DNA from 4 places in the Streptomyces sp. NPDC041713 genome. Region 3 is predicted to be linked to each of the others. Evidence: riboswitches for the same ligand, from Rfam matches in the RefSeq annotation. Region 3 holds a riboswitch; each other region holds the start of a gene.

Region 1 (5,789 bases), on a different contig from region 3:
AGGTCCCGTCATCCGTCGACCGACTGTCGATGACGCGGCTGTCGGGGAGCCTGCAGAAGGGGCAGCACACCGTACGTGTCCTTTCCGATTCCCTCGGATGGTCAGGTTTCTTCCGGCGTCCGGCCGACCGTGAGCAGATATCCGATGATAACCGATCTGACCTGCCTCTTTACGCCAGTTCTACCGCACGCCTGATCCACCGCACCGCGCCACCGGGGCGCGGGGTCCGGCGCCCCGGTGACGCCCGACCCCGCGCCCGCGCGGATCACGAGCCGGACAGCTCCCCGCGGACCGTCCTGGCCGCCGCGACCATGTTCTCCAGAGCGGCGCGGGTCTCGGGCCAGCCGCGGGTCTTCAGGCCGCAGTCCGGGTTCACCCAGAGCCTGTCGGCGGGGATCGCCTCAAGTCCCGTACGCAGCAAGGCCGCTGCCTCCTCGGCGCTCGGTACACGCGGGGAGTGGATGTCGTACACGCCGGGTCCTGCCTCGCGCGGGTAGCCGTGAGCGGCGAGTTCGCGGGCGACCTGCATGTGGGAGCGGGCCGCCTCCAGGCTGATGACGTCGGCGTCGAGGTCGTCGATGGCCTGCACGATGTCGCCGAACTCCGCGTAGCACATGTGCGTGTGGATCTGCGTGTCCGGCCGCACCCCGCTGGTGCTGAGGCGGAAGGACTCGGTGGCCCATTCCAGGTAGGCGGGGTGGTCCGCGGCGCGCAGCGGGAGCGTCTCGCGCAGGGCGGGCTCGTCGACCTGGATGACCGAAGTCCCGGCCGCCTCCAAGTCGTTGACCTCGTCGCGCAGGGCGAGCCCGACCTGGCGGGCGGTGTCGCCGAACGGCTGGTCGTCGCGGACGAACGACCAGGCGAGCATGGTGACGGGGCCGGTGAGCATGCCCTTGACGGGCCGGCCGGTCAGCGACTGCGCGTACGTCGTCCAGCGGACCGTCATCGGCTCGGGCCGTGAGATGTCGCCGGCGAGGACCGGCGGTCGGACGTAACGGGTGCCGTACGACTGGACCCAGCCGTGCTGCGTGGCGAGGTAGCCGGTCAGCTGCTCGGCGAAGTACTGCACCATGTCGTTGCGTTCGGGCTCGCCGTGCACGAGGACGTCGATGCCCGCCTTCTCCTGGAAGGACAGGACCCCGCGGATCTCGTTCCTGATGCGCTCCTCGTATCCGTCCGTGTCGATCCGCCCGGCCCGCAGGTCCGCGCGGGCGGTGCGCAGTTCGGTGGTCTGCGGGAAGGAGCCGATGGTCGTCGTCGGAAGCAGCGGCAGACCGAGAGCGGCATGCTGGGCCGCCGCGCGCTCCGCGTGCGGCTGGGAGCGGCGGGTGTCGGCCTCGGTGACCGCGGCGGTGCGGGCGCGAACGGCCGGGTCGCGGGTGAGGGCGGAACCGGCGCGGGAGTCCAAGTCCGCGCGGTTGGCGGCGAGTTCGGTCGCGATGGCTTCGGTGCCCTGGGAGAGCCCGCGCGCCAGCAAGGAGATCTCCCGCGTCTTCTGGCGGGCGAAGGCAAGCCAGCGGGCGACCTGCGGATCGATGTCCCGCTCGGCGTCGGCGTCCAGCGGGACGTGCAGGAGCGAGCAGGACGCGGCGACGTCCACGCGGTCGGCGAGGCCGAGGAGCGTGCCCAGCGTGGCGAGGGACTTCTCCAGGTCGTTGATCCAGATGTTGCGGCCGTTGACGACGCCCGCGACCAGCCGCTTGCCCGACAACCCGCCGACGGAGGCGAGGTCGCCGAGGTTGGCGGCGGCCGTCTCGGTGAAGTCGAGGGCCAGACCGTCGACCGGCGCCTTGGCCAGGATGCCGAGCGCGTCACCGAGGCGCCCGAAGTACGAGGCGACCAACAGCTTGGGGCGGTCGGTGAGAGCTCCGAGGTCGCGGTAGGCGCGCTCGGCGGCGTTCAACTCGGCCCGTGTGCGGTCCTGGACCAGGGCGGGCTCGTCCAGCTGGACCCACTCGGCGCCCGCCGCGCGCAGGTCCGCGAGCACCTCGGCGTACACGGGCAGCAGCCGGTCGATGAGCGTCAGCGGGTCGAAGTCCGCGGCCACGCCCGGCGCAGGCTTGGCGAGCAGGAGGTACGTCACGGGGCCCACCAGGACGGGGCGTGCCGTGTGCCCGATCGCGAGGGCTTCCGTCAGCTCGGCGACCTGCTTGGCGGAGTCGGTCCGGAACACGGTGTCGGGGCCCAACTCGGGCACCAGATAGTGGTAGTTGGTGTCGAACCACTTCGTCATCTCCAGCGGCGCCACGTCCTGCGTGCCGCGCGCCATCGCGAAGTAGCCGTCGAGGGCGTCGGCCTGGACGGCTGCGCGGTGCCGCTCGGGGACAGCGCCGACCATGACACTGGTGTCGAGAACGTGGTCGTAGTACGAGAAGTCCCCGGTCGGCACCTCGTCGATGCCGGCGTCGGCCAACTGCCGCCAGTTGGCGCGGCGGAGGTCCGCCGCGGTCTCCCGGAGGGCGGCAGCGGTGACGCGGCCCTTCCAGTAACCCTCGACGGCCTTCTTCAGTTCCCGGTTCTGGCCCTGGCTGGGGTAGCCGTACACGGTGGCTCGTGCCGCCGCGGTCGCGGGCTGCGCTGTCACGGAACTCTCCTTCGCGAGATGTGTCCTGGTTCTCCCGGAGACCGGACATGGCGCGAAGGGACGACCGACCGGGCGGACCACGTCGCGGGCGGATGCCGCGCGTGCCGCTCGATATGTACGCCGACCCGCCCACGAGGTCACCGAAAGGGCCGCACGCGATCCGTCACGTGCGGGCAACGGGCAGGTCTTCGGACTCGCGGGCACGTCGCGTGTCGGCCGGACACGGGACACCTACTGGCCGTCGCTTCCCGGACCCGGTCGGGTCCAGTGCTGTTGACGGCGGTCGTTCCCACTCACCGCTGCGGGGCAGTCCCGGACTTACACCGGGTTCCCTCTTACGACGCATCCCGCCTGGCGGACGGGGCGAACCAGCTGCACCGCTCACCCTAGGCGCACGCAAACCGATCGCCCACCCCGGCCGGCAGGTCGGAATGTGAAGCGGGTCACGAGCGTGACAGCGGTGGGACCGGATCCGGTGTCAGTGGGCCGGGCTAGCGTGGGGAGCGATGAGCCCGGCGCGAGCGAACGAAGGTAGACCATGACCACATTGGAGAACCGGCCGAACACCGCACTCCTCGTCGTCGACGTGCAGCAGGACGTCGTCGAGGGGAGCCACCGGCGCGACGAGGTCGTCGCGAACATCTCCGGGCTCGTCGAGCGGGCGCGGCAGGAAGGGGTTCCGGTCGTCTGGGTGCAGCACTTCGACGAGGGACTCACGCGCGGGAGCGACGGCTGGCGGATCGTCCCTGAACTCACGCCCGAGGACGCCGAGCCGCTCGTCGAGAAGAGCTACGGCGACTCGTTCGAGGACACCACGCTGGAGGCCGTGCTGTCGCGGCTCGGGGTGGGGCGGCTCCTCGTCGCCGGCGCGGAGACCGACGCGTGCATCCGCTCGACGCTCCACGGCGCGTTCGTCAGGGGTTACGACGCGACGCTGGTCAGCGACGCGCATACGACGGTCGACAAGACCGCCTGGGGCGCGCCGACGCCGGACTTGGTCGTCGCGCACACGAACCTGTACTGGGCCCACCAGGCGGCGCCGGGACGGACGGCGGGGGCGGTCGAGACCAAGAACGTCGTCTTCGACAACGCCTCCTGACGAGCCGCGCCTCCCGACGCCCCGGTCGGCCTGAGCCCCACCCCGGCGCGGCTCAGTGACTGCCCACGAGACCCAGGCCGGGGCCGCCGGACAGCAGCGGGCGCAGGGCCGCCTGCGCCCGCTCGAAGTAGCCCGGCACCTTCGTCGCGCTCTGCGCGTACCGTGCCGGGAGCGGCGCGTCGAAGGCCGGCAAGGTCACGTTCTGCAAGACGGCGGACCTGGCCATCGACGCCCGGGACGCCGCTCCGGACGAGTCCACGGGCCGGATCGACATCACCATGATCAACCGGGGCTCGACCACCTGACATCGACGGCAGCGGCGACAGCCTCTCGCACCCGACCAACCTTCTGGTGACGCCCCCGAACGAGACCCACTCGGTGACCCTGAAGTGGCCCGAGGGCGCGGGAGCGATCAAGGGCGCCTACACCGACGTCGAGGTCTACCCCACGCACAACACGAACTAGTCGCGGTGTGGAGTCTCGGAGAACCCGGCATCCGTCGAGTGGGAGAACTCGACGCCGCGAAACGTCAGTTACCGGCAGGGAAGAGGACTGCCGCCACGTGCCGGGTGTCCGCGTATTCGATAACGGACGTGATCCGGCCGGCGTGGACCGTGTAGATCCCGATGCAGCGGTTGTCGTACGTGCCGCCGTGCACGGTCCGGGCCTTGGAGGTCCACTCGGCGACCACGCGGTCGCCCTCGGCGATCGTGCTGACCAACTCGACCTTCGTCGTGCCGGGCACGAGGATCGGCCCCATGCTGCCCAGGAAGTCGTTGATGATCGCGTCGCGGCCCCGCCACACCTTCGATATCGGCAGGTCCCCGCCCGGGTAGTGCCAGGTCGCGTCCTCGGCGAAACTCGCGAAGATGACGTCGGCGTCGCCGTCGCGGACGGCCTCGACGTAGCGGATGACGACGGCCCGTGGGTCGGTCGAGGCGGTGGGCTCGGTGATCTCGGTGGTTGCCGTGGTCTCGGTCATGGTGGGGCTCCTTCTGTGGTTTCTTGCCTTGCGGTTGCTGAATGTTTCGGCTGCTCAGGAAAGCGTAAGGACGGCCTTGCCCCGGATGCGGCGGTCCCGCAGGTCGGTGAGGGTGCTCGCGGTGTCGGCCCAGTCCGCGACGCGGCCGATCTCGGGGTGCAGGCGGCCTTCGGCGGTCAGCCGGACGAGAGCCGCCAGGTCGTCGCCGAGGCCGGTGTCGGCGTCGAGGTAGTGGAAGTGGCGGATGACGGCCGACTCGGGGCCGTTGAAGAAGTCGAAGAAGTCGAGCGTCACCGGGGTGCGGCTGGCCTGCCCGAACCAGATGAGCGTGCCCCGCTTCGCCAGCCGCGCGAGGGCGACGGGAAGGGCCTGACCGCCGGTCGACTCCAGCACGATGTCGTACGGTCCGCGTGCGTCGGCCGGCTGGTGGACGATTCGGGCCGCACCGAGTTCGGTGAGCCGGGCACCGCGCTCGGCGTCCCGGGTCACGGCGGTGACCTCTGCCCCTGCGGCGGCCGCGAGTTCGGTCACGTAATGGCCCACACCCCCGGACGCACCGGTCAGCAGCACCCGTCGTCCCAGCACGGGCCCGGCCGCGCGCAGCAGCCGCAGCGCGGTGAGCCCGGCGAGCGGCAGCGCCGCGCCGTCCGTCGCGGAGACGCTGTCCGGCAGCACCGCCAGGGCGCTGGTCGGCACCGCCGCGAACTCCGCCCAGCCGCCGCCCATGGGGTGGCCGACGACCCGTGCGATGCCGGTCGGCCCGCTCCCGTCGGCGGCCGGCTGGACCACGAGCCCGGCGATGTCCTTGCCGGGACGTTCCCCCGGAACCGGCGCCTCCAACTTGAAGGTCTCACCCCGGTTGACGGAGAAGGCCTCCACCCTCACCAGCGCCTCGTCGGGGCGCGGCGTGGGTTCGGGGACGTCGGCGAGAACGACCGGTTCGGCGGGGTCTCCGGTCGGTACGAGAGCCTTCATTTCTCTGCCTCCTTGGCGGCGTCGGTGCCGACGTCGGTGTCGCGTAGGCGACGGTGCCGGTGTCGGTCTGTTGCTTGAGACCACTTCACCGGAGGAGGCATCGGCCGGGCCAACAACGACAGCGGCCGGTCGACAACGTGTGGTTGTCG
Region 2 (5,789 bases), on a different contig from region 3:
GGCCGCCGTCGAGGACGTACAGGCGGTCGCAGTAGTACGCGGCGAGGTTCAGGTCGTGCAGGGCCAGGAGGTTCGTCGTGCCCAGGCCCCGTACGAAGGAGAGGATCTCCAGCTGGTAGCGGATGTCCAGGTGGTTGGTGGGCTCGTCGAGGACGACCAGGGTCGGCTCCTGGACCAGGGCGCGGGCCACCAGCGCGCGCTGCCGCTCGCCGCCGGAGAGCGAGGGGAAGGCTCGGTCGGCGAGCTCCTCGACGCCGACCCGGGCGAGCGCCGCCGCGACGAGCGCGTCGTCGGCCGCCGTGTCCGCCTCCCAGAACCGTTTGTGCGGGGAGCGGCCCATCGCGACGACCTGCCGGACGGTCAGCTCGAAGGCGGCCTGCCCGTCCTGCGGGACGGTGGCGAGGCGGCGGGCGCGTGCCTTCGCGGACAGCGCGTGCAGGTCGTCGCCGTCGAGGAGGGCGCGGCCCGCGGTGGGGCGCAGCGTGCCGTACACGCAGCGCAGCAGGGTGGTCTTGCCGCTGCCGTTGGGTCCGACGACGCCGACGGTCTCGCCGGGGTCGGCGGTGAGGTCGACGGCGTCCACGAGGAGACGTCCTTCCACCTCGTACGAGAGCGCTTCGGTGCGCAGGGCGCCGGCCGGCCGGGGCGGGTGGGTCATACCGCCACTCCTTCGGTGCGCCGCCGCAGCAGCCACAGGAAGAACGGGCCGCCGGTCAGCGCGGTGAGCACCCCGACGGGGATGTCCTGCGGGGCGGCGACGGTGCGCGCGGCGAGGTCGGCGGCGACGAGGAAGACCGCGCCCATCAGCGCCACGACCGGGAGCAGGGCGCGGTGGGATGCGCCGACCAGCATGCGGGCGGCGTGCGGCACCATCAGGCCGATGAAGCCGATGGCCCCGCTGTAGGCGACCAGGACGCCGGTGAGCAGCGAGACGAGGACGAAGACGCCGGCGCGGAAGCGGGCCGCGTCCAGGCCGAGGACGGTGGCGCCCTCCTCGCCGGCGAGGAGCAGGTCCAGGGGACGGGCCAGGGCCATCAGGAGGGCCGTGCCGATGAGCAGGGACGCGCAGGGCAGGGCGAGCATGTCCCAGCGGGCGCTGCCGAGTCCGCCGAGCGTCCAGTACAGGACTTCCTTGAGGTGGTCGGCGCTGTCCGCGGTGACCAGGATGAGGCTGGTCAGCGCGGTGAGGATGTACGAGACGGCGACGCCCGCGAGGATCAGCCGGCCGGTGGCGAAACCGCCGCCGCTCCTGGCCAGTGAGTAGACGAGGACCAGGGAGATCAGGGCGCCCGCGAAGGACGCGGCCGGGATGGTGACGGGGGTCGACAGGGCGGCGCCGAGGCCGAAGACGCCGCCGAGCACGATCGCGGAGACCGCGCCGACGGAGGCGCCGGAGGAGACGCCGAGCAGGAACGGGTCGGCGAGGGGGTTGCGGACGAGGGCCTGCAGGACGGTGCCGATGACGGCGAGTCCCGCGCCGACGGCTGCGCCGAGCAGGACCCTGGGGAGGCGGACGTCCAGCACGATGGTGCGGAAGGGGGAGGGCTCCGCCCGGCCCGTGAGGATCTCCAGCACCTGATCCGGGGGGATCCGGACCGAGCCCAGGGCCAACCCGGCGAGTATCGCTGCCGCGAGGGCCGCGGTGAGCCCCGTCAGGGTGAGGAGGCGGCGCCCCCGTGCGTCCCGTCGATCGCCCTTCGGGCTCGTCCTCAAACGCCGGACGGGCTGAAAGATCCGCCCCACGGGCTGGATGACCCTCACAGCTGCGCCGCCAGCTTCCTCACCGCCTGCGGTGCTCGTACGCCGGTGACCACGTCCGACAGCCGCAGCACCGCGAAGCTCTTGTTCTTGACGGCCGGGACGTCCCGTAGGACCGGGTCCTCCAGGAGGCGCTTCTTCTTCTGGGCGACCGTCGTGGCGCCGTAGTCGAGGATCAGGATGGTCTCGGGCCTACGCTCGACCACCTTCTCCCAGGAGGCGTCGGTGAAGGACTTGTCGACGTCGGCGAAGACGTTGCGGCCGCCGGCCCGTTCGATGATGTCGTTGCCGATGCCGCGGCCGCCCGCGGTGAACGCGGTCTTGTCGCCGCTGTCGTAGACGAAGACGGAGTGCCGCTTCTTGCCCCGGGACTTCGCCGCGGTGGCGGCCAGTTCGCGGCGGGCGCCCGCGACCCACCGCTCGGCGCGGTCACGCACCCCGAAGGTGGCGCCGACCTCGCGGACCTCGCGGTAGACGTCGTCCATGGCGACGGGCTTCTTCGCGCAGCCCTCGACGTTCAGACGCGTCTTGATGCCCGACTTCGCGAGCGCGGGGCGGCCGCGCCCGTCGCCCGCGAGGAAGGCGCTCGGGTAACCGCCGTACACGAAGTCGGGGTTGGCGGCGAGCAGCTTCTCGTACGAGGGGTACTCCTCGGCGAGCACGGGGCGTGACGCGTACGCCTTCTCGTACTTCGGCAGGACCTTGTCGTCGAGGTAGGCGGTGCCCGCGATGTGGTCGGCGAGGCCGAGTTCCAGCATCACCTCGGTGGTGTGCTGGTTCATGGTGACCGCGCGCTTCGGAGGTGCGTCGTACGTCGTCGTCACACCGCAGTTGGTGACGGTGTACGGGAATCCGGCGGCCTTCGCGGCGGGCTTCGCGTCACTCCCGGAACCGGAGGACGAGCACGCGGCGAGCGGGACGAGCAGGGTGGCCGCGGCGAGTGCGCGTATGCCGGGGTGGCGGTGGCGTCGGGACATGGCTGAGCTGCCTCCTCCAGGGGATTTCCGCGTCCCCTGTGTTGCGTGGAGAAGGGCGGCAGGTCAGTTCCTGACTCCCCCGGCCCCGGCGGTGCTTGCCGGGTGGGACGGGGTCACAGTGGCGGGACCGTGCCGGGTTCGCACCGGCTTCCTGGGTCCTGCCGCCCTCATGAGTAAAGCTCAGTATGCCTCGACGACCTTTACCTCTTCCTCGGTGACCTCGCCGTCCACGATCCGGTACGAGCGGAACTGGAAGGGGCCCGCGTCGTCGGTGTCGGCGGTGGAGACCAGGACGTAGTGCGCGCCGGGCTCGTTGGCGTACGTGATGTCGGTGCGCGAGGGGTAGGCCTCGGTCGCCGTGTGCGAGTGGTAGACGATCACCGGCTCCTCGTCGCGGTCGTCGAGGTCGCGGTAGAGCTTGAGCAGGTCACCCGAGTCGAACTCGTAGAACGTGGGCGAGCGCGCGGCGTTGAGCATCGGGATGAACCGCTCGGGCCGGTCGGTGCCCTCCGGCCCCGCGACCACGCCGCAGGCCTCGTCGGGGTGGTCCTTGCGCGCGTGCGCGACGATCTGGTCGTGGAGGGCCTGGGTGATGGTCAGCATGGGAGCCAGGATAAGCAGAGGGCCCGCACCGTACCGAAGTGTGGTACGGGCGGGCCCGAATGCTGGACAGGTGGACCGCGACCTCGGGGCCCCAGTCCTTCCGCGTGAGGTCAGTCCTTCTCGACGGAGGCGGAGGCGGAGACGCCGACCTTCTGCCGGTTGAAGGCCGCGGCCTCCGGGTTGCGGCTCTTGAGCACCAGGTACGAGACCGTGAGGATCGCGATCCAGACCGGAGCGGCGTAGAGCGAGACGCGGTTGTCCTTGTCGATGCCCATCAGCACGATGACCAGGCCGATGAACAGGAGCGCGAACCAGCTGGTGTACGGGGCTCCGGGCGCCCGGAAGGTGGACTGCGGGAGCTCGCCGCGGTCGGCCTTGCGGCGGTAGCGGATCTGGCAGGCGAGGATCATGATCCAGGCCCACATGCCGGAGATGGTCGCGAAGGAGACGACGTAGGTGAACGCCTTGCCGGGCCACTGGTAGTTGATCCAGACGCCGATCAGCATGCACGCGGCGGAGGCGGTGGTGCCGACCAGCGGCAGGCCGTTCTTCGTGAGCTTGGTGAAGAACTTCGGGCCCTGGCCGTTGAGCGCGAGGTCGCGCAGCATGCGGCCGGTGGAGTACATGCCGGAGTTGCAGGAGGAGAGGGCGGCGGTGAGGACCACGAAGTTCACGATCGCGGCGCCGATACCGAGGCCCATCTTCTCGAAGGCCGCGACGAAGGGCGACACGTCGGGCTGGAACGTGGTCCACGGGACCACCGACAGGATCATGATCAGCGCGCCGACGTAGAAGACGGCGATGCGCCACGGCACGGTGTTGATGGCCTTGGGCAGGACGGTCTTGGGATCCTTGGACTCGCCCGCGGTGACGCCGACCAGCTCGACGGCGAGGAAGGCGAACATCACGATCTGCAGGGTCATCAGCGTGGAGCCGATGCCGTTGGGGAAGAAGCCGCCCTCGTCCCAGAGGTGGGTCACCGACGCGGTGTCACCGGCGTCGGAGAAGCCGATGGTGAGGATGCCGACGCAGATCAGGATCATGCCGATGATGGCGGTGACCTTGACCATCGAGAACCAGAACTCCAGCTCACCGAAGAGCTTCACGGAGATGAGGTTCGCGCCGTACAGGATGACGGTGAAGACGAGCGCGTAGGCCCATTGTGGGAACGAGTCGTGGGTCCAGTACTGCATGTACTGGGCGGCCGCGGTGACTTCCGTGATGCCGGTGACGACCCAGAAGAGCCAGTACGTCCAGCCGGTCACGAATCCGAAGAACGGGCCCATGAACTCGCGTGCGTACTCCGAGAAGGAGCCGGACACGGGCCGGTACATGAGGAGCTCGCCGAGCGCCCGCATGATGAAGAAGATGACGAGGCCCGCGATGGCGTACGCCAGGATGAGGCTGGGGCCGGCCTTGTGGATGGCCTTGCCCGCGCCGAGGAACAGGCCGGTGCCGATGGCACCGCCGATCGCGATCATCTGGATCTGCCGGGCTCCGAGCCCGCGCTGGTAACCCTCGCCCTCGCCGGACGGGCCGCCCTGCACGACACCATTGCCGCCAGGCTCGCCGTGGTGCTCTTCGACCTGCACTGAGGTCATGGTGACGCCTTTCTCCATGCTGATCCGCGCCCGCACATCTGCGTTGTGGCTGCGGATCAGGTCCTGATCCCCCCGGATATGGATGGAGTGCTACCGGCGGTCTGCCGGCTGAAGCGCCCTCGGCGACATGGGTGGCGTCGCCGAGCGGTCGTGAAGATGTATCACGGTGAACGAAGTGAGGAAATGAGCCACCTGTGGCGCAGAACACAGGGAGAAGCGGACAAAGCGCCCTTGGCATGGCAAAGCAGGGCAATGCCGTGACGCGATCGTTATCCGGATTTGAGGATCCGCTGAGCGAACGGCCCGCCCGATGAACGGAACCTGTCCACTACAACAAATTTTGCTGCCCTCTGCACCTAAGTGTGGCGAGGGCCGCACCGATCAGTCCAGCAACGTTCCGACCAGCGTTTCCTGCAGTCCGCCCAGCCAGAGGTAGGCCATCACCATGGGCTTGCGGGGGTCGCTGTCGGGGAGCCGGTAGAGCAGATCGGCGTCCTCCTCGTCGGTGACCTCCAGGCGGGTGCCGATGGCGAGCCGGAGGTCGTTGAGGGCGCCGAGCCAGTGCCGGGACTCCTCGACCGACAGTTTCAGGACAGCTCCGCCGTCGCCGGCGGCGGTCGTCGCGTCCAGGCAGCGGATCACCACGAGGGCGTCGTCGCGCTTCTTGGCCCGCAGATCGTTCTCCGTGAACCGGCGGAACTCCGCGGAGTACGCCCGTGTTTCATCGGGGTCGCCCGCCGAACCGTTCTCGCCACCGGGGCCGCCGTACGCGTCGGGCAGCAGGCGCTTCATCACCGGGTCGGCGGGCGGCTCGCTCGGCCCCTCGGCGAAGAGCTCCGCGAGGGGGTCG
Region 3 (5,789 bases):
CCGTCGGACGGGGGCTGCCCGCCACCGGGGCCGCCGCCATCAGGCCCGTCCGGGCCGCCGCCGTCGGGGTCGTCGTCGCCCTCCGGAGGCTCCGGCTCCTCGGAAGCCTCGTCCTCGCGTGCCTCCTCCAGCGTCTCGTCGAGCTTGTCCTCGTCGAGGCCCGGCGCGTCGAAGGGGTTGCGGCGCCTGCGGTGCGGCAGCGCGAGGAGGGCGGCCTGCCGCACGTCCTCGCTCAGCACGTCGGTGCGGCCCGCCCACGCGGCCAGCGCCGTCGCCGTGCGCGCCATCACGATGTCCGCGCGCATCCCGTCGACCTCGAACGCCGCGCAGGTCGCCGCGATCTGCCGCAACGCCCCGTCGCCCAGGGTGACGTGGGGGAGCAGTGCGCGGGCCGCCACGACCCGGTCCCGCAGCGCGGACTCGTCCTCGCTCCAGCGGCCGGCGAAGCCCTCGGGGTCGTCGTCGTACGCCAGGCGCCGACGCACCACCTCGACGCGCTGGTCGGTCTCGCGGGAGGCGGCCACCTCGACGGTGAGCCCGAACCGGTCCAGCAACTGCGGCCGCAGCTCGCCCTCTTCGGGGTTCATCGTGCCGACGAGCAGGAAACGGGCGGCGTGCCGCACGGAGACGCCCTCGCGCTCCACGTACGAGGCACCCATGGCGGCGGCGTCCAGGAGGAGGTCGACCAGGTGGTCGTGGAGCAGGTTGACCTCGTCGACGTACAGGATGCCGCGGTGCGCGTCGGCGAGCAGGCCGGGCTCGAAGGCCTTCACGCCCTCGGCGAGGGCCCGTTCGATGTCCAGGGCGCCGACGAGGCGGTCCTCGGACGCGCCGACCGGCAGCTCGACCATCCGCGCCGGGCGCGCCGTGGCGCCGCCCGACTCGTGCGGGCCGTCCGGGCAGTTCGGGTCCGGGGCCGCCGGATCGCACGAGAAGCGGCACCCGGCGACGACCGGCACCTCGGGGAGCAGCGCCGAGAGCGCGCGCACGGCGGTGGACTTGGCGGTGCCCTTCTCCCCCCGCACGAGCACACCGCCCACGGCGGGCGACACGGCGTTCAGCAACAGCGCGAGCCGCAGATCGTCCTGGCCGACGAGGGCGGTGAACGGATAGGGGGTGGTCACAGGGCCTCCTTGATGCGGTGGTGCGGGGCGGCGCTCACGATGGCGCTGAAGACGGCTCTCATGACGGCGCTCACGACGGGGCTCCGGGCGCGATGAACGGCAGCCCGGCCGGTGCGCCGTTCTCGATCAGGTCCAACAGGCCGTCCGTGTCCGCGTGTTCTTCGATCAGGTCGCCGAGCAGGTCGAGCTGTTCCTCGCGCAGCGTCCCGAAGGCGGTGTCCGGCGCGGGCACGAAGCGGCGCCCCGCCGCGCGGGCGACCTCGGTGAGGAACCGGCGCCGGAACGCGTCGCTCTCCAGCGACCCGTGCCAGTGCGTGCCCCACACCTCGCCGACCCGGCAGCCGTCCAGGAACGGCTCGCCGCCCAGCACCTCGGCGACCCCGTGATGGATCTCGTACCCCTCGACGGGCTCGCCGAGTGCCTCGCCCACCGGCCGGGCGAGGGTCTTCTCGCGGGCGAACCGCACCCGTACCGGCAGCAGCCCGAGGCCGTCCACGGAGCCGGCCCGCGACTCGACGTCGTCCTCGATGTGCTCGCCGAGGACCTGGAAGCCCCCGCAGATCCCGAGCACGGGACGGCCTTCGGCGGCGCGGCGCGCGAGGGCGTCCGCGAGGCCGCGCTCCCGCAGCCAGGCCAGCGCCCGTACGGTCCCGCGGGTGCCCGGTACGACGACGAGGTCGGCGTCGACGAGCTCCTCGGCCCGGTCCACGAACCGCACGACGACGCCCGGCTCGGCGGCCAGCGCGTCCACGTCCGTGAAGTTGGACATCAGCGGCACCGCGCACACCGCGACCCGCAGCACGTCCTCGCCGACCGGCGGGGCGACCACGGACTCCCGTACGGCGCCGCGCAGGGAGACCCGCAGCCCGTCCTCCTCGTCGATGCCGAGCCCGTGCTGGAACGGCAGCACCCCGAAGGTGCGCCGCCCGGTGAGCCCGAGCAGCATGTCCAGCCCCGGTTCGAGGAGGGAGACGTCACCGCGGAACTTGTTCACCAGATAGCCCGCGACGAGCTCCTGGTCGGCCGCGCTCAGCAGCGCGGTCGTGCCGAAGAACGAGGCGAACACCCCGCCCCGGTCGATGTCCCCGACCACCAGGACGGGGAAACGGGCGGCGCGCGCGATGCCCATGTTCACGATGTCGGTGCGCCGCAGGTTGATCTCGGCGGGGCTGCCCGCGCCCTCGCAGATGACGGCGTCGTACGTGCTGCGCAGTTCCTCCAGGCAGCCCACGACGGTGTCCAGCAACTGCGCCTGCCGCCCCCCGTGGTAGCCACGCGCACTCATCTCGCCCACCGGCTTGCCCATCAGGACGACCTGGCTGGAGCGGTCGCCGCCCGGCTTGAGGAGTACGGGGTTCATCAGCGCGGTCGGCTCGACGCGGGCGGCCTGCGCCTGCATGGCCTGCGCCCGGCCGATCTCCGCGCCCTCGCGGGTGACGAAGGAGTTGAGGGACATGTTCTGCGCCTTGAACGGCGCGACGGACACGCCCTTGCGGGTCAGCCACCGGCAGATGCCGGCGGTGACGACGCTCTTCCCGGCGTCCGACGTGGTCCCGGCGACCAGCAGTCCACCGCTCATGCTTTCCCTCTCCCTGACGTCGCCGACCGCAGCGCCCAGCGGGCGCCCACCACCGCTCCCAGGGCGAGCAGCCCGACGCGCCGGGACAGCCTGGCGGCCCGGTCGATGTCGGCCACCCGCACCTCGCGCCCCTCCCCGTTCAGCACCGGCCGGTGCTCGATCCGCCCCCCGTACGAGAGCGTCCCCCCGAGCCGGACGCCCAACGCCCCGGCGAAGGCGGCCTCGACGGGTCCTGCGTTGGGGCTCGGATGCTTGCCCGCGTCCGCGCGCCAGGCGCGCAGGGCCCCGCGCGGCGCGTCCCCGGCGAGCGCCGCGAGCCCCGCGGTCAGCCGCGCCCCCGGCCACCCGAAGACGTCGTCGAGCCGGGCGGAGGCCCAGCCGTACCGCCGGTAGCGGGCCGATTTGTGTCCCACCATCGCGTCCAGCGTGTTGACGGCCCGGAAGGCGACGAGGCCGGGCACCCCGGCGAGCGCGCCCCACACGAGCGCCCCCACCACCGCGTCGGAGGTGTTCTCGGCGACGGACTCCACCACGGCCCGCGCGATGCCGTCCGCGTCCAGCGCCTGCGGGTCCCGCCCGCACAGATGTGGCAGCCGCTCCCGTGCGACCTCGATGTCCCCGGCGGCCAGCGCCCCGCCGACGGCCCGCGCCTCCCGGCCGAGCGAGGTGCCGCCGACGACGGCCCAGGTGGCGGCGGCGGTCAGCGCGACGGATCCGGCACGTGAACGGCGTACGAGCGTGGTGGCCAGGGCAGCGGCACCCGCCGCGCCCCCGGCGCACACCACGGTGTGCAGCGCGCCCCAGCCGCGGTGGTCGCGCCAGAGGGCCCGTTCGACGGCGGCGGCGGCACGGCCGAACGCGGCGACCGGGTGGCCCCGGCGGGGATCGCCGAGCAGCAGGTCGCCGAGGAGGCCGGCGGCGGCGCCGTACGCGAAGTCGCGATCGGCACGCACGGGGTCAGCCCGTCGCCGCGCTGAGGAGCGAGCTCGTACTCAGAGGGAAGGGCGGCACCGGGCGGCCGAGCATGGCGATATGTCCTCACTCAGGGTGTCCGCGCCCTGGTTCGACGTGATCGGCGGCGAGAGTTCCTGGCTCGCGGGGAGGGACTCCCCGGTGACAGTGGCGGGACCGCGCCGGATTCGCACCGGCTTCCTCTTCTGCCGCCGTGGTTGGCCCCGGCAGTCCACCACGGCCCGCGAAGGCCCGTCAACTCGCCGTTGACCTGCGGCGGGAGAGTGTGTTGGGGCCCACACGCGGCGCCTGCACGCGGGGTCCGCGCACGCGCGTGGGGCGCGGAGCGTCCGTACGCTCCGCGCCCCACGAGGAAAGGCTGCCGTCGGGCGACGCCTCAGGCGACGATCAGGAAGATGCCGTACGCCACCGCCGCCGCGCAGAGCGCGAAGCAGGCGTACGCGCCGGTGCGCGCCAGGGCCGCGGAGCCACCGGCGGAGGCGGCCGCCGACTCCTGCTTGGAGAGGCCGACGATGCCGAGGGTGAACAGGCCCACCAGGGCCACCGTCACCGCGAGGCTGACTCCGAACACGGAGCCGAGAGCTGCCCAGTCGATGCTCATGCTGGTCTGTCCTTACACGGTCGCGGGCCGGGCGGGGTCCGCCATGGCGCCGGTCGTGGTGGTGGTCGGGGCCGAGACGGTGGCCTTGACGGGAGCGCCCGGCAGGACGGAGGCGGCCATCGCGCCCGCCGGGGGCGGGGTGACGGCGGCGATCGCGGTGGTCACGACGCCCGCGGGCTCGGCGGCCGGGGTGTCGCCGGAGCGGATCTCGTCGTCCGTGACGTTGGTGTGGTCCACCGAGTTGCGGCGGGACAGGACCCAGATGACGCTCGCCCCGGCGATCAGGAGGGCCGCGGTGACCGCGACGCCCCAGGGGCCCTGCTTGGTGAGGAACTCGGCGCCCGCGCCGACCAGACCGGCGGCCGGCAGGGTCAGGCCCCACGCGACGAACATCCGGGTGGCGGTCGACCAGCGGACCACGCCGCCCTTGCGGCCGAGGCCCGCGCCCATCACGGCGCCCGAGCAGACCTGGGTGGTGGAGAGGGAGAAGCCGATGTGCGAGGAGGCGAGGATCGCCGTCGCGGCGCTGGTCTGGGCGGCGAAGCCCTGCTGCGGCGCGAGGTCGGTCAGGCCCTTGCCCATCGTGCGGATGATGCGCCAGCCGCCGAGGTAGGTGCCGAGCGCGATGGCGACACCGGCCGAGACGATGACCCACATCGGGGGGTTGGCGCCGGGGTTCAGGACGCCGCCGGTGATCAGGGCGAGCGTGATGATGCCCATGGTCTTCTGCGCGTCGTTGGTGCCGTGGGCCAACGAGACGAGTCCCGCGGAGGCGATCTGGCCCGCGCGATAGCCCTTGGCGGTGGCCTTCTGGTCGGTGTTGCGGCCGATCCGGTACGTCAGGCGGGTGGCCAGCGTCGCGGCGATGCCGGCCACCAGCGGGGCCGCGACGGCCGGGATGAGGATCTTGGTGACGACGGTGCCGCCGTTGATCGACGACCAGCCCATCGACATGACCGCGGCGCCGATGAGGCCGCCGAAGAGTGCGTGGGAGGAGCTGGAGGGCAGGCCCACCAGCCAGGTCAGCAGGTTCCACAGAATCGCGCCGACGAGCGCGGCGAAGATCACCTCTGTCTTGAGGCCGTCCTCGTTGACGATGCCGCCGGAGATCGTCTTGGCGACCTCCACGGAGAGGAAGGCGCCGACGAGGTTGAGCACGGCGGACATGGCCACCGCCGTCTTGGGCTTGAGAGCGCCGGTCGAGATGGTCGTCGCCATCGCGTTGGCTGTGTCGTGGAAACCGTTCGTGAAATCGAACACGAGAGCGGTGACGATCACGATCCCGAGGAGAAGCGTGATGTGTTCCATTTACCCAGGCTTCTGTTGGACGTCAGTGGCACAAGGAACGTAGGCAATCCGGGTGAACGGAAAGTGAACTGGGCCGGGCGGTGCGGTGACCCAAAGCGGAGTGCCCTTGCTCCGGGTAGGACAGGTGTTTGAGATCGACTGTACGGAGCGGTGCCGGGCGACCCGCAAACCGACCGGAGTGTCGGGCTCCGCCATCCGGCGGCGC
Region 4 (5,789 bases), 470 kb from region 3:
GGGCCAGGACGAAGCGGTCCGTGGCGTGGGAGCTGTTGATCGGCCTCGTGTGCCCGCTCGCGCCACCGGGTTCGCCCAGCAAGTGCTCGCGGTAGGCGGGGCGTTCGTCGTGGTTTCCGGGGCAGGTCAGCAGGGGGTGACGGGACGTCAGGAGTTTGCGGGCAGCCTCGTACTCGGACCGGGTCGCGTGGTCGGCGATGTCGCCGGTGACGATCACCGCGTCCAGGTCGTACGGGAGGTCGTTCAGGTAGTCCATGACGGCGCGGGTGCGGGCGACGCTGCGGCCGGCGTCGGTGGCGGCGGTGTCGAGGTGGGTGTCGCTCAGGTGGGCTATCACGGAGGGCAGTGGCATGCCCCGAATCTATGGGGCAGGCAGGGGCGGGGTGGAGAGCCAACCGTCGGCCTTTGGCCTGCTTGCTGCGGGGTGCGTGCCACCATGGGTTCGTCCCGGGGTGCCTGCTGCCCCGGGTTCGTCCCGGGGTCCCTGCTGCCCCGGGTTCGTCCCAAGGCGCGTGCCACCCCGGGTTCATCCCGCCCTCAGCCCCGCAGGAACCGCACCGAAGGGCGGCCCGCCCCCGCGTCCGCCTCCTGGGTCACCACCGCCCGCACCCCGTACACCTCGGCGATCAGCTTCTCGGTGATCACCTCGGCCGGGGTCCCCGCCGCGTACGCGGCGCCGTCCTTCAGGATCAGCAGGTGGTCGCAGAACATCGCCGCCAGGTTGAGGTCGTGCAGCGCGATCACGCTGGTGACCGGGAGCTCCGCGACCAGGGACAGCAGGTCCAACTGGTGCTGGATGTCCAGGTGGTTGGTGGGCTCGTCGAGGAGGAGTTCGCGGGGTTCCTGGGCGAGCGCGCGGGCCAGCTGGACGCGTTGGCGCTCGCCGCCGGACAGGGTGTGCCAGGCCTGCGCGGCGCGTTCGGTGAGCCCCGTGCGCGCCAGCGCCTCGCGCACCGCCCGCTCGTCGTGGGGCGTCGGCGCGGACCACGCGCGGCGGTGCGGGATGCGGCCCAGGCGTACGACGTCCCGTACGGTCAACTCGACCTGGGTGGTGGCGTGTTGCTCGACCACGGCGATGCGGCGCGCCACCGCGCGGCGGCCCGTGTCGGCCAGCGTGCGGCCGTCCAGGGTCACCACGCCGGAGGCCGGGGCGAGGACGCCCGCGAGGATGCGCAGGAGCGTGGACTTGCCGGATCCGTTGGGGCCGAGGAGTCCCACGGTGGCGCCGTCGGGCGGGGCGAGGCTGACGCCGTCGACCACCAGGCGGCCGCCCGCCTCCCGGCTGACGCGGTCGGCGCGGACACCCGTGTGCGGGCCCGCCCTTTCCGTGCGCACCAGGTCGTACGTCACGACACCCTCCGCGTCCGGTACAGCACCGCCACGAACGCCGGTACGCCGATGAGTGACGTCACCACGCCGACCGGGACCTCCTGCGGGTCCAGGGCCGTGCGGGCCAGCGTGTCCACCCAGACCAGGAAGACCGCGCCGGCCAGCGCCGTGACCGGGAGCAGCCGGGCGTGCCCGGAGCCGACGAACGCACGGGCCGCGTGCGGCAGGACCAGGCCGACGAAGCCGATGGCGCCCGCCGAGCTGACCAGCGCCGCCGTCAGCAGCGCCGTCGTGCAGAGCAGGATGATCCGGGTGCGGGCCACCCGGACGCCCAGCGTCGCCGCCGCCTCCTGCCCGAACGCGAACGCGTCGAGCGTACGGGCGTGCGCGAGGCAGACCAGCAGCGTCACCGCGAGCACCGCGGCGCACAGCCACACGTCGGTCCAGCCGATTCCGCTGAGGGAGCCGAGGAGCCAGAACAGCACGCCCCGCGTGGTCTCGGCGTCGCCCGCCGTGAGGATCACGAACGAGGTCAGCGCGGAGAAGAGCTGCATCGCGGCGACGCCGGACAGGACGACCCGGTCCGTGGTGTCGCCCAGGGTGTGGCTCAGGAGCAGCACCAGCGCGAACGAGCAGAGCGCGCCGACGAAGGCGCCCGCCGAGACCGACACCGCTCCCCCGCCGACCCCGAGGACGACAACCGCGACCGCTCCCGTGGACGCCCCGGAGGACACCCCGAGGACGAAGGGGTCCGCGAGCGGGTTGCGGAGCAGGGACTGCATGACGGCTCCGCAGACCGCGAGGCCCGCGCCGCAGACCACGGCGAGCAGGGTGCGGGGCATCCGCAGGTTCCAGACGATGCCGTCCCTGATCGGGGTGAGCGGGGTGTCGCCGAGGCCGAGGTGGGCGGCGACGGTCGACCACACGTCGGGCACGGAGATGTCCGCGGGTCCGATGGTGACGGCCACGGATACGGACAGGACGAGCGCGGCGACGCCCGCCGCCCAGAGCAGACCCAGGCGGACGCGGGCGGGGGCGGATACGGGAACGGGGGCGGCACCGGCACCGGCACCCGCACCCGCACCCGCACCCGCACCCGCACCCGCACCGGGAGTGGAGTCCGTGCCCCGCGCGGTCTCGCTCGCCGTCACGTGGCGAGCCCGAACTTCCGCAGGCCCGCCGCCACTTGTTCGATGCCGTCGACCGTACGGACCGTGGGGTTCATCGCCTGGCCGCTGAGCAGGACGTACCGCTTCTTCCTCACCGCGGTGAGGTTCTTCATCGCCGGGTTGGTCTCCAGGAACCTGATCTTCGCCCGCGCGCTCTCCGCCGACTGCGACTTGCGCGTGAGGTCGCCGAGGACGAGCACGTCGGGGTCGCGGTCGGCGACCGTCTCCCAGTTGATCTGCGGCCACTCGTCGTGCGTGTCGTCGAAGACGTTCTTCGCGCCGAGTTCGCGGGTGATGATGCCGGGGGCGCCGCAGCAGCCCGCCATGTACGGGGCGTCGGAGTTGGCGAACCAGTACAGGAGACGCGTGTCGGACGCGTCGATGTCCTTCGTCGCCTTCGTGACCCGGCGCTTCATGTCGGCGATCAGCTTCTCGCCGCGCCGCTCGACGTGGAAGACCTTCGCGAGGTCGCGCACCTCGCCGTAGACCGTGTCCATGGTGAGGGTCCGCACGCGCTTGCCGTCGCCGGCGCCGTCGTTGTCCTTGCCCGCGCAGTCGCTGGGCGAGACGTAGACGGGGACGCCGAGTTCGGTGAACTTCGCGCGGTCCGCGACCCCGCCCTTGCCCACGGTGAAGAGGAAGGAGGCGCTGACGAAGTCCGGCTCCTTGTCGAGGACCTTCTCCAGCGAGGGGTAGCGGTCGGAGAGCCGCTCGACCTTGGCGTTGTCCTTCGCCAGGTTCTTCAGGACCGGGTCGGTCCAGGTGCCGGTGCCTGCCATCCGGTCGGCGAGGCCGAGCGAGAGCAGGATCTCCGTGGAGCCCTGGTCGAGGGAGACGGCCCGCCGCGGCGGCGCCGTGACCTTCGCCTCCTTGCCGCAGGAGGTGACCGTGACCGGATAGCCGTCGGCGCTCCCGCCCCCGGCGCGTCCGGACCTGCCCGCCGAGCCGTCCCCGCACGCGGTGAGCGCGAGCAGAGCGGCGCAGAGGAGGGCGGACAGGCGCACGGGCGCGGATATACGGGCTGTCGAGGACACGTGATCCCTTGGGTCTCGCGGCTCATACGCGGAGCCTGGCCTGCGTCACGACCTCCGCCGCCCGGTGTGCGGACGGAGGCGCCAGCAGGTCTTCGGACTCGGGATCGACCGGGCGGGGCGCCTTCCCGGGCGTCCTGAGACGCCCAGTGGCCGTTGCCCCGCCCGTCCCCCTCACCGCTGCGCGTCAGTTCCGGATTCGCACCGGATTCCCTGGCCCAGGTGTGGGTTTGACTGGCTTGCGCAAGTTATCACGCACCCTCACGCGCTCGTTCCGGCCGTCGGTCCCGGTTCGATCCGGCTTCGACAAGGGCGTCGGTCCGGCTTCAGTCAGGCCGTCGGCGCCGGGCGCGGCTCGCCGCGATACGTGCCGAAGGACCAGCGGTTGCCCTCAGGATCGGCGATGCCGAACTCCCGGCTGCCGTACGGCTTGTCCTCGATCTCGGTGGTGATCTCCACGCCCGCCGCGGTGAGGCGCCGGTACAGCGCGTCCACCTCGGCGGTGACGATGTACGCGCCCGCGCCGCCCGGCTTGCCGCAGGTGGCCGCGGACTCCGGGTCGTACGAGCCGAGCATGATGCCACCGCCTTCCGGCCAGTCGAGCTGGGCGTGGGCGACGCGGCCCTCGTCCTCGTAGACGGCCGTGCGCAGGAAGCCGACGGTGCCGACGAGGAAGTCGATCAGTGCGGGGGCGTCCGTGGCCTGCACGCCCGGCCAGATGGCGGGGGCGGGGGTCACGCGGGTGTCAGGGGTGGCAGGGGTGTCAGAGGTGTCCAGCCGCTGTTCCGGCCGGCTGTTCGGTGTGTTCGGTGTGCTCGGTGTGGTGTTCATGGCTTCGAGTCTTCGCCTCCACCATGGGCCCCGGCTTGGATATTCCGGCACTCTTCGGCCAGCCAGCGGGTGGGGCTGGCCCCCGTGTACTGCCGGAAGTCGCGGACGAGGTGCGAGTGGTCGTAATAGCCCGTGTCGGCCGCGACCCGGGCGAGGTCGGGCCGGTCGCCCGCCGCGACGGCCCGGGTCACGGCGGCCTTCGCGTGCTGGAAGCGCATCAGGCGGGCGGCCTGCTTCGGGCTGAGTCCCGTCTCGGCGCGGAACAGCGCGGTCAGCCGGCGCTCGCTCAGCGCGACGTGCCGGGAGAGTCCGCCGAGCGTGCCCGCGCCGCGGTGCCGGGCCAGCCACGCCCAGGCCTCGCCGACCTCGGGCCGTACGGACCCCGCCGCGCGGTCGTCGGACGCGAGCCGGCGCAGATAGCCGGAGAGGAGAGCGAAGCGGTCCTCCCAGCGGTCCAGCTCGCAGAGCCGCTCGCGGACCTCGGCCGCGCGGGCGCCGAACACGTCGGTGCCCGCGACGACGAGCTGTCCGGTCAGGTCGGCCGCGGGCACGCCGAGGAGCGCGCGGGCCGCGAGGGGGTGCACGGCGAGCTGGATGCCGGCCTCGTGCTCGGGCTGGACGACGTAGGCGGGGCTCTGGTGTAGGCCGCCCACCACGATGTCGGTGCGCGCCGCCTCCGGTCCCGTGGCCCGGTCCGGGGAGTCGCCGGTGGCGATGGGGCCGTCGAGGGAGAAGATCACCGTCAGATACGGCGACGGCAGGCCGCGGTGCAGGGCGGGGCGCTGCCCGGTGGTGCGGTAGCCGACCGCCGAGACGACCATGCCGTCGAGCCGCGGCGCGGCCCGGACGAACTCACGGGTGCCCATGGGTTCAGTATGCGCGGCGGAGTCCGACCGGTCGCGGCGCACGCCCCCGCGCCCCGGGGCCCACGCCCCCACGGCCCACGGCCACCCCGCACCCGCACCCCGCATCGGCGCCCCCCGTGCCTACCCCTGTTCATCTCCCGCATGCCCCCGCGGCACGGTGACTTCGATCATGGGAAATGCGCGTGGCGCCCCATAGCATTGCGCGCCGCTCCGGACGGGGCCGCACACCGCTCTCAGGGAACGGCAGGGACGTAGAGACATGGCAGTACGCACGGCGAAGGCCGCACGGGCAGTACGGGCGAAGAGCAGGCTTGCCCTCATCGGCACCACCGGCGCGCTGGCCGCGGCCGTCCTCGCGGGCAGCGCCCTGTGGCCGACGGACGAGGCGAGCGCAGCCGACACCTCGGCGGCCACCGCCCGCGAGCTGTCGCACTGGCCGAAGCCGGTCGCGAAGCGGCTCGGCAAGGTCATCGCCGAGAACGACCACAAGGGCGCGTACGCGGTGTTCGACGCGGACAACACCACGTACCGCAACGACCTCGAAGAGGCGCTGCTGCCCTTCC

What was found. A riboswitch is a leader RNA that binds a small molecule or an ion and turns the genes downstream of it on or off. The one in region 3 is predicted to bind cobalamin.
Region 1: it holds a riboswitch for cobalamin, as region 3 does, so the genes downstream of both, metE (5-methyltetrahydropteroyltriglutamate--homocysteine S-methyltransferase) here and ACZ6CV_RS04650 (cobalamin biosynthesis protein) in region 3, are expected to answer to the same signal.
Region 2: it holds a riboswitch for cobalamin, as region 3 does, so the genes downstream of both, ACZ6CV_RS22810 (ABC transporter substrate-binding protein) here and ACZ6CV_RS04650 (cobalamin biosynthesis protein) in region 3, are expected to answer to the same signal.
Region 4: it holds a riboswitch for cobalamin, as region 3 does, so the genes downstream of both, ACZ6CV_RS02485 (ABC transporter substrate-binding protein) here and ACZ6CV_RS04650 (cobalamin biosynthesis protein) in region 3, are expected to answer to the same signal.

Annotation. Positions count from the first base shown of each region.
Region 1 covers NZ_JBVIZY010000004.1:28,605-34,393, reverse strand. Annotated here, with positions in the region: gene nrdR (transcriptional regulator NrdR) at 1-70, opposite strand, end outside; gene metE (5-methyltetrahydropteroyltriglutamate--homocysteine S-methyltransferase) at 266-2,584, opposite strand; cobalamin riboswitch at 2,747-2,973, opposite strand; gene ACZ6CV_RS13460 (isochorismatase family protein) at 3,123-3,683, shown strand; gene ACZ6CV_RS13455 (hypothetical protein) at 3,736-3,891, opposite strand; gene ACZ6CV_RS13450 (nuclear transport factor 2 family protein) at 4,213-4,665, opposite strand; gene ACZ6CV_RS13445 (zinc-binding dehydrogenase) at 4,720-5,640, opposite strand.
Region 2 covers NZ_JBVIZY010000007.1:153,835-159,623, reverse strand. Annotated here, with positions in the region: gene ACZ6CV_RS22820 (ABC transporter ATP-binding protein) at 1-658, opposite strand, end outside; gene ACZ6CV_RS22815 (FecCD family ABC transporter permease) at 655-1,656, opposite strand; gene ACZ6CV_RS22810 (ABC transporter substrate-binding protein) at 1,758-2,735, opposite strand; cobalamin riboswitch at 2,780-2,912, opposite strand; gene ACZ6CV_RS22805 (M67 family metallopeptidase) at 2,916-3,338, opposite strand; gene ACZ6CV_RS22800 (amino acid permease) at 3,449-4,939, opposite strand; gene ACZ6CV_RS22795 (DUF2017 domain-containing protein) at 5,321-5,789, opposite strand, start outside.
Region 3 covers NZ_JBVIZY010000001.1:1,049,967-1,055,755, forward strand. Annotated here, with positions in the region: gene ACZ6CV_RS04640 (putative cobaltochelatase) at 1-1,124, opposite strand, end outside; gene ACZ6CV_RS04645 (cobyric acid synthase) at 1,195-2,703, opposite strand; gene ACZ6CV_RS04650 (cobalamin biosynthesis protein) at 2,700-3,656, opposite strand; cobalamin riboswitch at 3,767-3,906, opposite strand; gene ACZ6CV_RS04655 (hypothetical protein) at 4,052-4,276, opposite strand; gene ACZ6CV_RS04660 (inorganic phosphate transporter) at 4,289-5,584, opposite strand.
Region 4 covers NZ_JBVIZY010000001.1:579,467-585,255, reverse strand. Annotated here, with positions in the region: gene ACZ6CV_RS02500 (metallophosphoesterase) at 1-352, opposite strand, end outside; gene ACZ6CV_RS02495 (ABC transporter ATP-binding protein) at 538-1,350, opposite strand; gene ACZ6CV_RS02490 (FecCD family ABC transporter permease) at 1,347-2,348, opposite strand; gene ACZ6CV_RS02485 (ABC transporter substrate-binding protein) at 2,477-3,502, opposite strand; cobalamin riboswitch at 3,599-3,783, opposite strand; gene ACZ6CV_RS02480 (VOC family protein) at 3,860-4,360, opposite strand; gene ACZ6CV_RS02475 (AraC family transcriptional regulator) at 4,357-5,226, opposite strand; gene ACZ6CV_RS02470 (HAD family hydrolase) at 5,486-5,789, shown strand, end outside.